3 regions of the Lysinibacillus sp. fls2-241-R2A-57 genome follow, and region 3 is predicted to be linked to each of the others. Evidence: riboswitches for the same ligand, from Rfam matches in the RefSeq annotation. Region 3 holds a riboswitch; each other region holds the start of a gene.
The links. Region 3 has a riboswitch for cobalamin ahead of QRN68_RS10390 (FecCD family ABC transporter permease). Riboswitches for the same ligand answer to the same signal wherever they lie in the genome.
Positions count from the first base shown of each region.

Region 1: linked by a shared signal. The riboswitch ahead of QRN68_RS07660 (energy-coupling factor ABC transporter permease) and the one ahead of QRN68_RS10390 (FecCD family ABC transporter permease) in region 3 are both predicted to bind cobalamin.
Region 2: linked by a shared signal. The riboswitch ahead of QRN68_RS07520 (FecCD family ABC transporter permease) and the one ahead of QRN68_RS10390 (FecCD family ABC transporter permease) in region 3 are both predicted to bind cobalamin.

Region 1 is NZ_JARVRU010000037.1:5,403-10,276, reverse strand. It holds gene cobJ (precorrin-3B C(17)-methyltransferase) at 1-541, opposite strand, end outside; gene QRN68_RS07665 ((2Fe-2S) ferredoxin domain-containing protein) at 546-917, opposite strand; cobalamin riboswitch at 1,060-1,243, opposite strand; cobalamin riboswitch at 1,486-1,670, shown strand; gene QRN68_RS07660 (energy-coupling factor ABC transporter permease) at 1,902-2,648, shown strand; gene QRN68_RS07655 (energy-coupling factor ABC transporter substrate-binding protein) at 2,650-2,922, shown strand; gene cbiQ (cobalt ECF transporter T component CbiQ) at 2,928-3,698, shown strand; gene QRN68_RS07645 (energy-coupling factor ABC transporter ATP-binding protein) at 3,698-4,534, shown strand.
Region 2 is NZ_JARVRU010000036.1:46,915-51,788, forward strand. It holds gene QRN68_RS07505 (endonuclease Q family protein) at 1-193, opposite strand, end outside; gene QRN68_RS07510 (hypothetical protein) at 266-436, opposite strand; gene QRN68_RS07515 (heme ABC transporter ATP-binding protein) at 703-1,497, opposite strand; gene QRN68_RS07520 (FecCD family ABC transporter permease) at 1,503-2,549, opposite strand; cobalamin riboswitch at 2,699-2,888, opposite strand; gene QRN68_RS07525 (biotin transporter BioY) at 3,063-3,659, shown strand; gene QRN68_RS07530 (YdhK family protein) at 3,777-4,364, shown strand; gene QRN68_RS07535 (response regulator transcription factor) at 4,393-4,874, opposite strand, start outside.
Region 3 is NZ_JARVRU010000049.1:2,726-7,599, reverse strand. It holds gene QRN68_RS10400 (cob(I)yrinic acid a,c-diamide adenosyltransferase) at 1-317, opposite strand, end outside; gene QRN68_RS10395 (adenosylcobinamide amidohydrolase) at 526-1,998, opposite strand; gene QRN68_RS10390 (FecCD family ABC transporter permease) at 1,995-2,996, opposite strand; cobalamin riboswitch at 3,208-3,390, opposite strand; gene QRN68_RS10385 (hypothetical protein) at 3,552-3,710, shown strand; gene QRN68_RS10380 (acyl-CoA dehydrogenase family protein) at 3,707-4,874, opposite strand, start outside.

The DNA of each region.
Region 1 (4,874 bases), on a different contig from region 3:
CCACAATTTGTCTCGTACGACGACCACTCTTTGGGTTATAAAGAGCAATAACAAAATCCGCCATTGCGGCTGCTTCTACTCGTTTTGCAATTAAATTCCAAGGCGTTAAGTGGTCACTTAAACTAATCGTACAGGCGTCATGCATAATCGGAGCACCTAGTAAACTTGCACACGAATTGATAGCCGAAATACCCGGAACAATTTCTACCTCAACACCAGTTGCTTCCGTCCAGCCTAGCTCGATTAATACCTCATACACTAATCCCGCCATGCCATAGACACCAGCATCTCCGCTCGAAATAACAGATACGATACTGCCTGCCTCTGCTTGGCGGACCGCTTCCTGTGCACGTGAAACCTCTTCTGTCATACCGGTACTAATAATTGACTTTGCACTTACTAAATCCTGAATAAGTTCAACATAAGTTTTATAGCCTATGATCATATCACTTTGTTGTAGTGCCTCCACAGCACGAGTCGTAATATGTTTAAAATCTCCAGGTCCAAAGCCAACTACGAAAATCTTCCCTTTTTGCGACATTTTGTTACCCCTCTTTCACCTTTTCAATACCTTTAATGGCTGTTGTTTGTGCTGTACGCTGTAACGAACCTTCACGCAGTGTAAAGACATGCTCATTATGTAACGATTCGTGATTTAAATCTTGAACAAGTGCCCGCGCATGCTCTGTGGTCGGCACACGGTACCAATTCCCTTGAGGATAAGCGATGACAACACAAGCATCCTTACACCTACCATTACAGCGTGTCCTTGTCGTATGTATTTCCTTATCAATCGCCAGCAACTGAATTTCATCACGGATTGCCTGTGTAATTTCCTCTCCATCTTTTTTCATACAGCTACTGCCATTGCAAATAAAAAGATGCGTTTTCATCCCCTCTAAATTCCATGTTGTCATTGTTGTTCTCCCCTCATTTGCTTTTAGGAAAAAGAAAAAACCTTTACTCTAGACGAAGAGTAAAGGTTTTGTAGAAGCCAAATTAAAACGAATATATACAGGTACTCGCTCTCGCTTCAACTTCTCCCTCCGAAAAGTTTGCATGCATTTATCGCAATAAGCAGGTTTCCTGACTTAAGCTTCCTTTTACTTTCGCGCCTTCCCAAGTTTTCACTAGTGGCATTTGCGATTTCATCAGCTATTACAGTAGCGGGGGCTGTATCGGATTTTCACCGATTTCCCTATTATCTCGAAAATATTCGAGCACTTATTGACGTTTTTATATGAAATTGTATTTTTTATGTAATAGAAATCTGTCTCTATCATAGCTTATTTTTTTAAAATTTCAATATTTCTTTCTTAATTTGTGACATTTTTATTAATTATTCAGCAAATTTCCCCTAGAAAAAAGGGAAATTCCTCTTCTGTATTATCCGAATTTTCTACAATGCCCCTCAATTTAAAAAATTTTTCATAAAAAAGATAGCTTGTTTACGGAAATTCATGTTACACTTTGTCGTGAAATCTCACAACTTCATCTTTTTTCGGTGCGAATTGTTCATCAATTCGCTTAAAAGGGAAGCCGGTTTAAGTCCGGCGCGGTCCCGCCACTGTACTAGGGAGTTTTATAGATAATGTCACTGTCCAAAGGATGGGAAGGCCTATAAAACGTTGAACTAAAGCCAGGAGACCTGCCGAAAAATAAGTGATCGTTTCAACCTACGAGGATAGGTGTGCGCCTAGCAGATTAGATTTTTAATTACTTTTTTAGCTATGCACTTTTCCTGAATCGGAGAAGTGTTTTTTTATCTTCATTTTCATCTCAAGGTGGTAGATGCGTACAGATATGGTTCCGGTTGAGGAGCAAAACACCTATTTTATGGCAAGGTGAAATAATTTCGTTCGCACGCTAATTCGAAAATTTTAATGTAAGGAGGAGAGATTTTGAAATTCTCAGGTTGGAAGCTTAGTTATTTCTTACTGGCATTTTTATTCGTGCCAAATCGTGCATTTGCTATGCATATCATGGAGGGCTTTTTGCCGATTGAATGGGCAATTTTTTGGTGGGTCATTTCCATTCCATTTATTATTTTAGGATTACGTTCAATTCGCAAAACCATTGATGAAAATCCTGAAACAAAAATGATACTAGGTTTATCGGGTGCCTTCGCCTTTGTGCTATCAGCCTTAAAAATCCCTTCTGTAACAGGGAGTTGCTCGCACCCGACAGGAGTTGGACTTGGGACTGTTCTTTTTGGGCCACTAGCTATGAGTGTGATCGGGACAATCGTATTATTATTCCAATCTTTACTTTTAGCACATGGTGGACTTACAACTTTAGGGGCAAACGCCTTTTCCATGGCAATTGTTGGTCCTATTATTGCTTACTATGTTTTTAAAGGCTCACAAAAAATAGGGCTATCATTTTCCATAGCTGTCTTTTTAGCAGCAATGCTTGGTGACTTAGGTACATATGTTGTCACTTCTGTACAGTTAGCTCTTGCCTTCCCTTCTGAAGTAGGAGGATTTATGGCTTCATTCACAAAATTTGCTGGTATTTTTGCATTAACACAAATTCCTCTCGCTATTAGTGAAGGAATTTTAACAGTGATCGTTATGAACTTCTTGAAAAAATATAATTTGAGCGAACTAAAAGCATTACGTGTTTTCTCAGCAAAGGAGGCACACTAATATGAAAAAAAATTTACTGCTCCTAGCAATTGTTGTGTTTCTAGCAATCTTCCCTCTCTTTATCCAAAAAGGTGCAGAATTTGAAGGGGCTGATGGCCAAGCAGAAGCAGCGATTAGTGAAATTAACGCTGACTACGAACCTTGGTTTGAAAGCATATGGGAGCCACCGAGTGGTGAAATTGAAAGCTTATTATTCGCACTACAAGCTGCTATCGGCGCTGGATTTATCGGCTATTTTATCGGCTTAATGCGCGGCAAACATAAAGAAGGTTAAACGCTATGTTACTCATTGATAAGTATGCATATATGAATAAACTAGCGTCTGTTCATCCGCTAGAAAAAATGACGTTATCCCTGGGATTACTATTATTGTCGCTTATCATTAGAGATGAACGAATTTCACTCATTACATTTATTGTGATGAGTGCTTTTATCATTCTAAGCGCAAAAATTCCATTTAAATATTATGCAAAACTACTATTGCTACCAGGATTTTTTTTACTTTCAAGTTTAGTATCCATATTAATTTCTATAGCACCATCAACAAGCACGCTACCTGCTCACATATGGTCTTTCACTGTAAATAATTGGACAATTTTCGTCAGCAGTGCAAGCATAACGATAGCACAGCAGCTTTTTTTCATCGTCCTTGGCAGCACTAGTTGTTTGTATTTTTTAATTCTTACAACATCGGTACAATCAATTTGCTATGTTCTACGACAATGGCGACTTCCTGTTTTATTTGTAGAGCTAGTAGAATTAACGTATCGTTTTATTTTTATATTTTTAGACAGTATGCAAAAAATTCATCTTGCCCAGCAGGCTCGCTTAGGTTACCGCTCCCCTATGCAGTGGCTACGCTCCATATCAATGCTGATTGCAGCATTATTAGCAGAGCTGTTTCAACGAAGTCGTGAGCTAAACAATGCAATGGAAGCACGCGGTGGCGAAACTGTCTATTGGCAAGAGAATGTTACCTATTGCATGAAAAACTGGCTAGGTATTGCTGCTATCTTTATTTCCCTCATCATTTATGGAGGTTTTTTCTGATGACAGACTTTTACTTTGAACTAAATCAATTATCCTACGCTTATGCCGATGGAACTCATGCTTTAACAGATATTACACTCCAAATTCCAAAAGGGAAAAAAATCGCTTTACTTGGTCATAATGGAGCTGGAAAGTCAACGTTATTTCAGCATTTAAACGGCATTTTGAAGCCTACCACTGGAAATATATCCTTTTGTGGCAAAGAACTTAACTATAGTAGAAAAGCATTAAAAGAATTACGCCAACAGGTTGGTATTGTTTTTCAGGATGCAGACAACCAGCTTTTTTCAGGTACAGTTAAGCAAGATATTGCATTTGGACCTTTGAACCTTGGTTGGACGACTGAAAAAATTGAAGAGAAAATAGCATGGGCTGTTGCTCAAACTGAAGTTGAACCATTACTCGATAAACCGATCCATTTTTTGAGTGTTGGACAGAAAAAACGTGTGGCAATGGCTGGAGTTCTAGCGATGGAACCATCTGTTTTATTATTAGATGAACCAACAGCTGGACTAGACAATTATTATGTTGCACAAGTTTTACAGTATTTAGCTAAATTAGAGAATGGTGAACGTACTATTTTACTAGCAACGCATGATATCCCATTAGCCTATGAATGGGCAGATCAAATAATCGTAATGGAAGCTGGGAAAATTATTTATAATGGAGACCCTGTTGAATTGTTCTATCAAGAAGAGTTACTTGAACGGGCCCATCTCGAACGCCCATGGGTCTTTGACATGACGATTGCCTTGCAAAAGAAGAAACTATTTGAGAAAAACATTACAATGCCCCGTTCAAAGGGAGATTTACAAAGACTAATTGAGCAGCTTTAAGACGATGCTTTAAGGTTATAACATTTCTTGGACTATAGTTGCGTTTTTAGCTCATCACCAAAAGTTGTGGATGACATTTGTTAAAATATATGCCCTGTATATTAGGTGATTGGAGTGTCAAGTTTCGCCGCTAACCAAGCGAACTTCGCCGCTAAAGCACCCTGTTCCGACGCTATCTAAGCGATTTTCGCCGCTAAAGCACCCTGTTCCGACGCCAACCAAGTGAACTTCGCCGCTAAAGCATCATGTTCCGCCGCTAACTAAGCGGCAGCGACAAATGTTTTATCTGTGCGAAAGCCAAAGCGTCCAGTCGGAACGGAAATCAACCACTCGTCATAGT
Region 2 (4,874 bases), on a different contig from region 3:
TCATTTCTGACATTTCATCCATAACCTCTGGTGAATGGCAATCAATAATTCCAATAATATCTAGTCCCTTTCTTGCACTAGAAGTCTCGAGAATTTTTGTTAACGTTAACGATTTACTGCCAGTAATTTTGACAGCGCGTCCACTTAAAGTACGTCCAATATGAATATGTAAATCTGCATATAAATTTTGCATCATTGTAAACACCTCTATTATTTTCAATGAAATAAAAAAACCTCACATTGCTGCAAGGCGTTTCACTCTTAATTATGATGGATGATTGCTGTGAGTACTATTATTTGATTCATAAGCACCTGAGCCCTGTGATGGCATTGTCGAAGAATCATACGCCACTATTGTCACGCCAATTGTCTTCTCTAGCTCATTAATTTTTTCAAGCTGTTGCTGATCTAATTGTGCAAACTTTATCTCTTCCACTTTCATCAATTCCTTTCACGTATACAATTCCCCAAAAAGGATATAAGTATACACGAAGAAAATGAAGCTCTTTCTTCTATTAACAGTTGTCCTATCCATAAATAGCAGGTGTATCTGTTATTGTTGAAAAACAAAATGGTCAAGAAGATCTTTGTAAATTTTGTGGCGCTTTAAATAAGGGTGATTTCCGTCCCAGGCTATTCGTAAAAAAGCGCCCAGCCGGAACGGAGATCAACCCCTCCTTTTGCCGAAGAACCATACTTTATTTATGTAGTTTTTAAAGCTTTCTTCGTAAATTGCTCAGAGACATACGTTAAATAAGGCTTCCCTGTAAGTGGATGTATTTGAATATCAGCATAAACACCAAATACATCCTGTAATAATTGTGGCGTAAGTACTTCTTCTGGTGTTCCAAAACAAACAATTCGACCTTGCTGTAAAACATAAATTTGATCGCAATACATAGCTGCAATGTTTAAATCATGTATGGCAGCAACAACTGTTAAATGTAGGGTTTGAATTAGATCCATTAGCTGCAATTGATGCTGAATATCTAGATGATTTGTTGGCTCATCTAAAATAAGCATCTGTGCTTGCTGAGCGAGAGCACGGGCAACCATCACACGCTTTTTTTCTCCCCCCGAAAGAGAGCTAAAGCTACGTTTCTCTAAATGAGCAATCCCTGTTTGATCAAGTGCACTTTTTACAATTTGAAAATCTTGTTGTTGATCAAGCTCGAATAGTTTTTTATGGGGTGTTCTCCCCATACTTACTAAATCATGTACGGTAAAGTCGAATAAGACCGGTGTTTCTTGGCTCACAACTGCTAAATTTTTCGCAATACTTTTACTCGATTGCTTTAAAATATCCTGTTCATTTAATAAGACTGTTCCACTTTCTGGTTTTAATAAACGATACATATTCTTTAGTAGCGTTGACTTCCCACTACCATTAGGACCAATCAGCCCAACGAATTGCTTTTCCTTTATTTGAACACTTACTTCATGTAATATGCGTTCATCAGAAATGGAGAAAGATACTTGTTTCGCTTCTAATGTCATAATTTTCAATCCCCTTCACCGAAAGAATAATTGTTACGACGTAGCAGCCAAATGAAAAATGGCCCACCACAAAAAGCCGTGATAATTCCAATTGGCATTTCTTCAGGAGCAATTAAAATTCGGGCAAGTGCATCTGCCCAAACTAAGAAAATCCCCCCTAATAAAGCACTAATCGGTATGACATATTTATGGTTTGAACCTACAATTAGCCGTACAATATGTGGAATGATTAAGCCAACAAATCCGATTGAACCACTGACTGCGACAAGAACACCCGTTAATAATGAAACTAATAAGATAAGTTGAACTCGAAACTGTTGTAAATTAACCCCTAAAGTGACAGCTGCTTCATCTCCAAGAAGTAATAAATTTAAACTTCGATAGTGGAGCCATAACAAGGCAAACACCACAATAAAAATAACTGTAGGAATTAAAACATTACTCCACTTTGCACCAGCTAAGCTTCCTAGCATCCAAAACATGACTGCCTTCATTCCGCCCTCTTGCTTCGACATCATTAATATAAAATTTGAAATAGCAGATAAAATAAACGACACCGCCATCCCTGAAAGTAAAAGTCGAAAGACAGAAACTCTACCGCCAACACGCGCTAAGAAGAAAACTAACGCCATCGCTGTGAGAGAACCGATAAATGCAGATACGGAAAGAGCATAAACACCAAGAAATGAAAAAGCACCTAAAATGATGACAGCTGTAGCACCAACCGTTGCACCAGAAGAAATCCCTAAAATATATGGTTCAGCAATTGAATTACGAACAAGTGCCTGAATAGCTGCTCCTGCAATTGCCAATCCTGCTCCAACGATAGCAGCGAGCAATACACGTGGAGCTCGGATTTGCCAAATGATAATTTCCTGTGAGCGACTCCAATCTTGTTCTATTCCATTTTGTATAAGTGGGATTTTTGAAAGGATGACCTTCCATACATATTGTGGCGTAACAGAAACCGATCCAACCATTATAGCAATTGTCATTGAAATGAGTAGAACTAGAAGAAGAGTCATTGAGAGTAGTATAAATTTTTTATTCATCTGTTTATTAACTCCTAATCAAAAATAATAGGTACGAAGCAATAAAAAAGGGTATTCCATGCTAAATACGCATAGAAATACCCGAGATTAAACAAAGTAAGAAAGATTTCCTTCTATTGTCCGTAATCGCTTTCATCCTCGTGGGCATTACAGGTATTCGCTAATTGGCAGGTCTCCTGGCTTCGAATCAATGTACTATGATTGCCTTCCCATTCTAGAACAGTGGCTAAATCATCATAGAACTCCTCGTTACAGTTGCGGGACAGCGTCGGATTTGCACCAACTTCCCTTTTAAGTGACACATTTACAAGATGTCACACCATTAGCATCATATATATTTTAAAATTATGACGATTCTATCATATATTTTAATAGTTCGTCTATTACTAGAATTATTCATCCAAATAAGAAGGATAATTATTTTTGTGTTAACTGAATAAAATAATCAAGTTGACACAAAAACTTTATTTTCTTACACTATTATTATCAACATTACTTATTAGGGGTGAAATAATGACAACAGTAGCGGAACACTCGCATCACAAATTAAGAACAGTAGATATTGCTTATATTGGACTATTTTCAACATTGATGATGATTGGCGCTAATATTACTTCCTTTGTACCTTTTATGGTTGTTGGTGGCGTACCAATTACGCTGCAAACATTTTTTGCTATATTAGCAGGACTGATTCTTGGTAGTAGAAAAGGTGCACTCGCTTGTACTGTTTATATGTGCATCGGTTTAGCAGGCGCACCTGTATTTGCACGTTTCAGTGGTGGCTTTGGACAAATCTTAAGTCCTACATTCGGTTTTATTGTCACTTTTATATTAGCTGCATATGTTGCAGGGCTTATTGTAGAGCGCAGCGGAACGAAAAAAAGCTATGTAATTGCTGCTTTAATTGCAACTGCCATTAATTATTTACTTGGAACGAATTGGATGTATTTCGCCTATAAGCTATGGGCTAGTGCTCCAGATGCTTTTTCTTATAAGATGGCATGGCTTTGGATGATGCCTCCATTACCAAAGGATATTATTTTAGCTATATTTGCCGGTATTTTTGCCTACCGCCTACAAAAAGTATTGAAAATAATTCCTGTTAAATAACAGAAACCCTTCTTTAGTTTGATGCTAAAGAGGGTTTTTTTTCTTGTAAGACTGCTATCCACAATTTCTGCACATTTATTTGCTACATTAAGGGCAAATAAGGAGGAGGAAATTAACATGATATTAAAAAGACAATGGCTTATTGGCATACTGACAGCATTAGCTTTACTAACATTATCAGCTTGCTCTGCCAGTTCAACTAAGCCGGAAACCAATTCAAAAAATAACACCGAAACTGAGCAGAGCACTGAGATGGATCATTCTATGATGAACCATTCAAGCTCTAGTGAAGTACCAACAACTTTGAAAAATGCTGAAAAACCAAAGTTTCCTGTTGGAAGCACCGCCATTATTACGGATGGTCATATGGCAGGTATGAAAGGCGCAGAAGCAACGATTGTTGGGGCTTATGATACGACAGCCTACATTGTCTCCTATGAGCCAACTACAGGTGGAAATCGCGTAGATAATCATAAGTGGGTTATTCATGAGGAATTGATAGATTCAGGTGAAGCTCCATTGGCTCCTGGTACAGAAATCAAAACGAATGCATCTCATATGGAAGGCATGGAAAATGCGACTGTCCATATAGATGAGGCACTACAAACAACCGTTTATATGATTGATTATACGTCTACAACTACAGGTGAAGCAGTGAAAAACCATAAATGGGTTACGGAAGAAGAGCTAGCAACAAAAAAATAAAAATTCAACCTCTGCGGGAATTCTTCCGTCAGAGGTTGTTATTTCTAGCTTCTAAAGGCTTTCGATCAGCTGACTTATGCCATTTATAGCCGATTCCCCAAACTGTTTGTAAGTACTCATCAGCTGGAAAACCACTTTTTCGTAATTTTTCTCGTAAATTACGGACATGTGAATCAATAGTTCGATCTTCAATTGATACGTTATAACCCCAGACTGTATTAATGAGATGTTCTCTTGAGAAAACTTTATTTTGATAATCAAGAAATAACGCTAACATTGCAAATTCTTTCGGCGTTAAAGGAATAGCCTCTTGTTGAAAATATAATTCAAAGGATTCTTTATTTAAACGTAGCCCTTCAAAGAAAATAACTTTTTCTTCGACTTTCGTTCTTCTTAATACAGCATTTATACGAGCTAGTAATTCTTCTTCATCGAAAGGCTTTAAAATATAGTCGTCTGCCCCAATATTTAACCCTTTTATGATATCAGCCTGCTCCCCTTTTGCTGTTA
Region 3 (4,874 bases):
AATGGTGGCGCTTCATCTGATAATGCATCAATACGAGATTCTAACACTTCAATTGGCTGCTCTGTCAGCTTATAATGTCGTTCCTTCATGACGTTAGCAAGGTCACCACCTGCATCGAAAAGCTCATGCTGAATCGTTTCTAAATCAATTAAAATATCCTTGAATAACTCACGATCTAATTCACTTACTGCCTTGCCAATAAAAGAATTTAACTCATCAATTGCCCCATATGTCTCTACGCGTAAACTATCTTTGTCAACACGTCCCCCTATAAGACTTGTTTTCCCCGTATCGCCAGTTTTTGTGTAAAGCTTCATTTCTCTCATCTCCTAGAATTTATTTTTATCAATTTCACTTTGGCGTAATTATAGCTGACGCTACAATAAATCATCTGTAGCTGTCGCTTTGCTTTCGCTACAATAAATCATCTGTAGCTGACACTTCGCTTTCGCTACAATAAACCATTTGTAGCTGACGTTTTGCTTTCGCTACAATAAACCATTTGTAGCTGACGTTTCACTTTCGCTACAGAAAACCCTCTACTGAATGAAGATAATTTTTTATTGCCTGTACAGTTGTTTCAAAAACACCTTTACCGATAATTTTGCCTACATCTGTAATTGGGCCACCGTACTGCATTTCTTCCCCTTTTTGTGTCGCCGCAATTAATAAACTATCTGTAGCAGTACCTGTTGCAATCGTACCACTAAGCTCATCACGAATATTTTCTGATTGCAATGCCTTTGTTTTTGCCTCATTAGCTGTCATCATTGCTTGGAAAAACGCTTCCTCTGATAAGCAACCATTAACGATGACCCATGTATTTATAGTACCAATATATGGCTCATCCTGTCTTTCATGTGCACGTGACACATCCACTGCATTACCAACACCAGCCGTAACAGCAACAAATACGCTACCAAAAGATGCTTTAAATTCATTAATGGCTACAAGATTTGTCGGGACAGCTGTTAACATAACGACTGTACTTGTAGGTGAAAAATGCTCCTTTTGTAAAAATTCAGCGACCTCTTTCTTTACATCACTAATGACATAATCTATTGGTACAGAGCGATTTAATAGGCAATCATACCAACCGATACCCGGATTATGGACTGCTGAGGAAACCGTTTTTAACGGAAACTCTGATTGAAGCTGAATGTAATGATCCGTAACAGTGAAATTTTCCTTTTCGATGACAGCACGTTGCTGATGTTCGACTGAAGCTGGCATCATTGTTATTTGAGGCTTTGGAATTTCAGGATGTGCATAAGTCGCTACTCGCGCATGATAAACATCTTCAATTTGCGAAGCGATTAATACTTCATGTGGTGCCCCAAATGCTCGCATTCTTCCGCCTTCCATTAGTAATAATTCATCACAATAGAGGGCAGCTAAATTCATATCATGTAGTACCATAATAACGGTTAATCCACATTCAATTGCTTCTTTTCGCACCATATCTAAAATTTGACGTTGATGGGCAATATCTAGATGGTTCGTCGGCTCATCTAGCAGTAATATTTCCGACGTTTGCGCAAGGGCTTGGGCTACAAAAACTCGTTGTTGTTCACCGCCCGACAAAAATTCCATCGGTGTCTGTTCATAGCGTTTCACACCTGTTTGTAGCATCGCATGTTGGACCGCTTGTTCATCGCGTTCAGTCCAGCTTGAAAAGAAGCCTGTTTGATGTGGATAACGTCCAAGTGATACCGCCTCACGTACACTATTTGTAAAGGCATTCGCATGTAATTGTGGTAGCACTGCCATTTTTTTCGCCAATGCACGGGCATTATAAGCGTTAATATTTTTACCGTCTACTAATATAGTGCCTGCAGTTGCTGGTAGTATGCCACTCATTACTTTTAACAGTGTGGATTTTCCACTACCGTTCGGGCCTAAAATCCCTAATATTTTTCCTTTTTCAACGGAAAAACTTATATCCTGGACAATCGGCACGTCTTCATAGCCACCAGAAAGATGTTCAACAACAATCATGCCCGTCCCCCCTTGCTTCTACGTTGCTTATAAAAAATATAAGAAAAAACGGGTGCGCCAATAAATGCAGTAATTACGCCAATCGGTAGCTCTCTTGGCATAATAATTGTTCGAGCTATTAAATCACAAATAATGAGCAAAGTTGCCCCATTTAAAAATGATAATGGCAATAAATGACGGTGATCTGAACCCCAAAGCATCCGCGTCATATGTGGTACAACTAAGCCAACAAAACCAATCGTACCAGAAACCGCTACAGCTGCTCCTGTCAACATTGACCCGCCTACCAAAATTATATATTTACTACGCTTAACATTAACACCTAAATGCTTCGCGCGTTCCTCTCCATATAACAGAACATTTAACTCGCGTCTTTGTGTCCAAAGCATGATTGAACCAATTATCACAAACGGAATAATCATTTGAACATAAGGCCAACCTCGCATTGATACTGAGCCGAGCAGCCATCCCATAACTTGTCGTAGCTCCTCACCAGATAATGCAATCATTAATGAAATCAAGGAGCCTAAAAATGAACTAAAGATGACCCCTGTTAAAATAAGAGTTTCCATTTTTAGCGTGCGGTCTACTATTCTAGCAAAGCCCATGACAGCTACCATCGTTAATATTGCACCTATCATACTGAAGATTGGTAATGCATAATTCCCTATTACTGGAATTGATATACTAAAGAAAATCGTCATAACTGCGCCAACTGATGCACCCGAAGAAACACCTAACGTATAAGGATCTGCCAAAGGATTTTTTAATAAGCCTTGAAAAGCTGCCCCTGCAATGGCAAGAGAAGCCCCGACAAGTCCAGCCAGCAGAACTCGAGGTAAACGAATTTTCCATAAAATATTGGCAGCTGTTTCATCTGCCGCCTGATTCCACAATACTTCTAGTGGAATATGAACTGAGCCTATCGCTACGCCACACCAGATGCTAATAATTAGAAGCGTAATTGCTGTTACATAGGCTATAAACGTTCTACTCATTTAAAGGCTCTCCCCCTTAGTCAATCTGTGCCTATATTTAACAACTTGTTTTTCTGATTTATCGATGCATTTTAGCTTTTATCGCCTACGATTGTGAATTTATCGACATCAATCATACAAAACAAATAACCCCTCATCATAAAAAGATGAGGGGTTCAAATTTGCACAAAAATACTTTTACAAAATCCACCACCCTATCCTCGTAGGCTGTAACGTGTTTTCTATAAAGGCAGGTCTCCTGGCTCGTGCTCCATTCGCTTTTCCATGCCTTCCCGAAATTTTCAGTGGCGAAAATTGAAAAAACTCACACATACAGTGGCGGGACCGCATCGGAATGACACCGATTTCCCTTTTCACTTTACATAAGTAAAGAACCTTTATAATTTTCAGTTGATTTTATTATACATGAAAAAAATAGAAGTCGCCTCGATTCGAGACAACTTCTAATCAAATCAATTATGCTCCGGCATAATTGCGTCCGAAGGCTTTAGACCAACATGATGTTTTTTTGTGCGAAAGCGTAGTGCTAGCGCAGCGTCAGCGGCATGATGTTTTTTGTGCGAAAGCGCAGCGTCAGCAACAGTTGTTTTTTGTGCGAAAGCGCAGCGTCAGCAACATGATGTTGGTCACTCAGTTGTTACCACAAGACGTGGCGTTTTTAGACTAAGTTCCTCTATTTCGGCAGGTATTTGGACACCCGCTGAAAGAAGTTAAACTATATCAGAAAAATACTGAACCGTTTTCATTGGCGCACCCATTTCTCGCAATGCCCATGTGCTCTCTAAATAAATATCTGCTAGCTTTTCATATTTACCGCCGAATTTATGTGCCCATTCGATCGCTACAACACTTTCATATACATGTGCCATTTTTTCTGCAACCTTTTTTGCCTCAAACGTTTTCGTTGCTTCATCTAAGCCGCTAAATGTTCGCAATGTCAAGTCTAGTTTTGCTAATTGCTCCTCTACAATTTGAAGCAATGGACTGTCAGCTAGTTTTTCTAGACGTTCCTCCATGACACGAACAAACAATTCATGCGCTTGAAACTTATCTACTAAACGAATGAGTTCTAATGCTAAAATATTAGCAGTTCCCTCCCACACAGTCAGCACCTGTGCATCTCTTAATAAGCGAGGTGTAACGAAATCCTCAATATAGCCATTCCCTCCATGTAATTCAATCGCTTCACTTGCATAATGGACCGCTTGCTCTGCCGTTTCTTTTTTCATAATAGCAATATTTAAGCGATTCATAATGATGTCCTGTTCATTACCCTGTCCACTTGTTACTTTATCGTAGAGCTGAATTAGATCAAAAACAGTAGCAACTTCTACATGAAGCTTGGCAGCAAAGTTCCCTAATGTATCCTGAATCATAGGATATTGCGTTAAAGGCTTGCCAAATGCATGACGATTTGTCACATAGTGCTTCGCCTCCAAAAAACCACGGCGCATAATGCCGATAGAAGCAACAGCATTGCAAATTCTTGATAAATTAAGTGCCTCCAACATATAATAAATTCCTTTATTCGGCTCACCGACAACATAAGCTAATGCACCATCAAATTCCACCTCACCAGAAGGTACTGCTCTAACACCAAGTTTATCCTTTAAACGTCGAATACGGAGGTTGTTAACAGTGCCATCCTCATTGCGCCACGGGACCGCAAATAGAGTTAAACCTTTCGAGCCTGCTTGAGCCCCTTCCATACGGGCCAATACCATGGCAACCCCACACATTCCTGCGTTTGACGCGAAATATTTCTCACCAAATAAACGATACTGATTACCGTCTTTTCTTGCCTCTACAACGTTCGCACCAACATCAGAACCACCTTGACGCTCCGTTAAAAATGTAGCTCCCTCATACAGCTCGGTA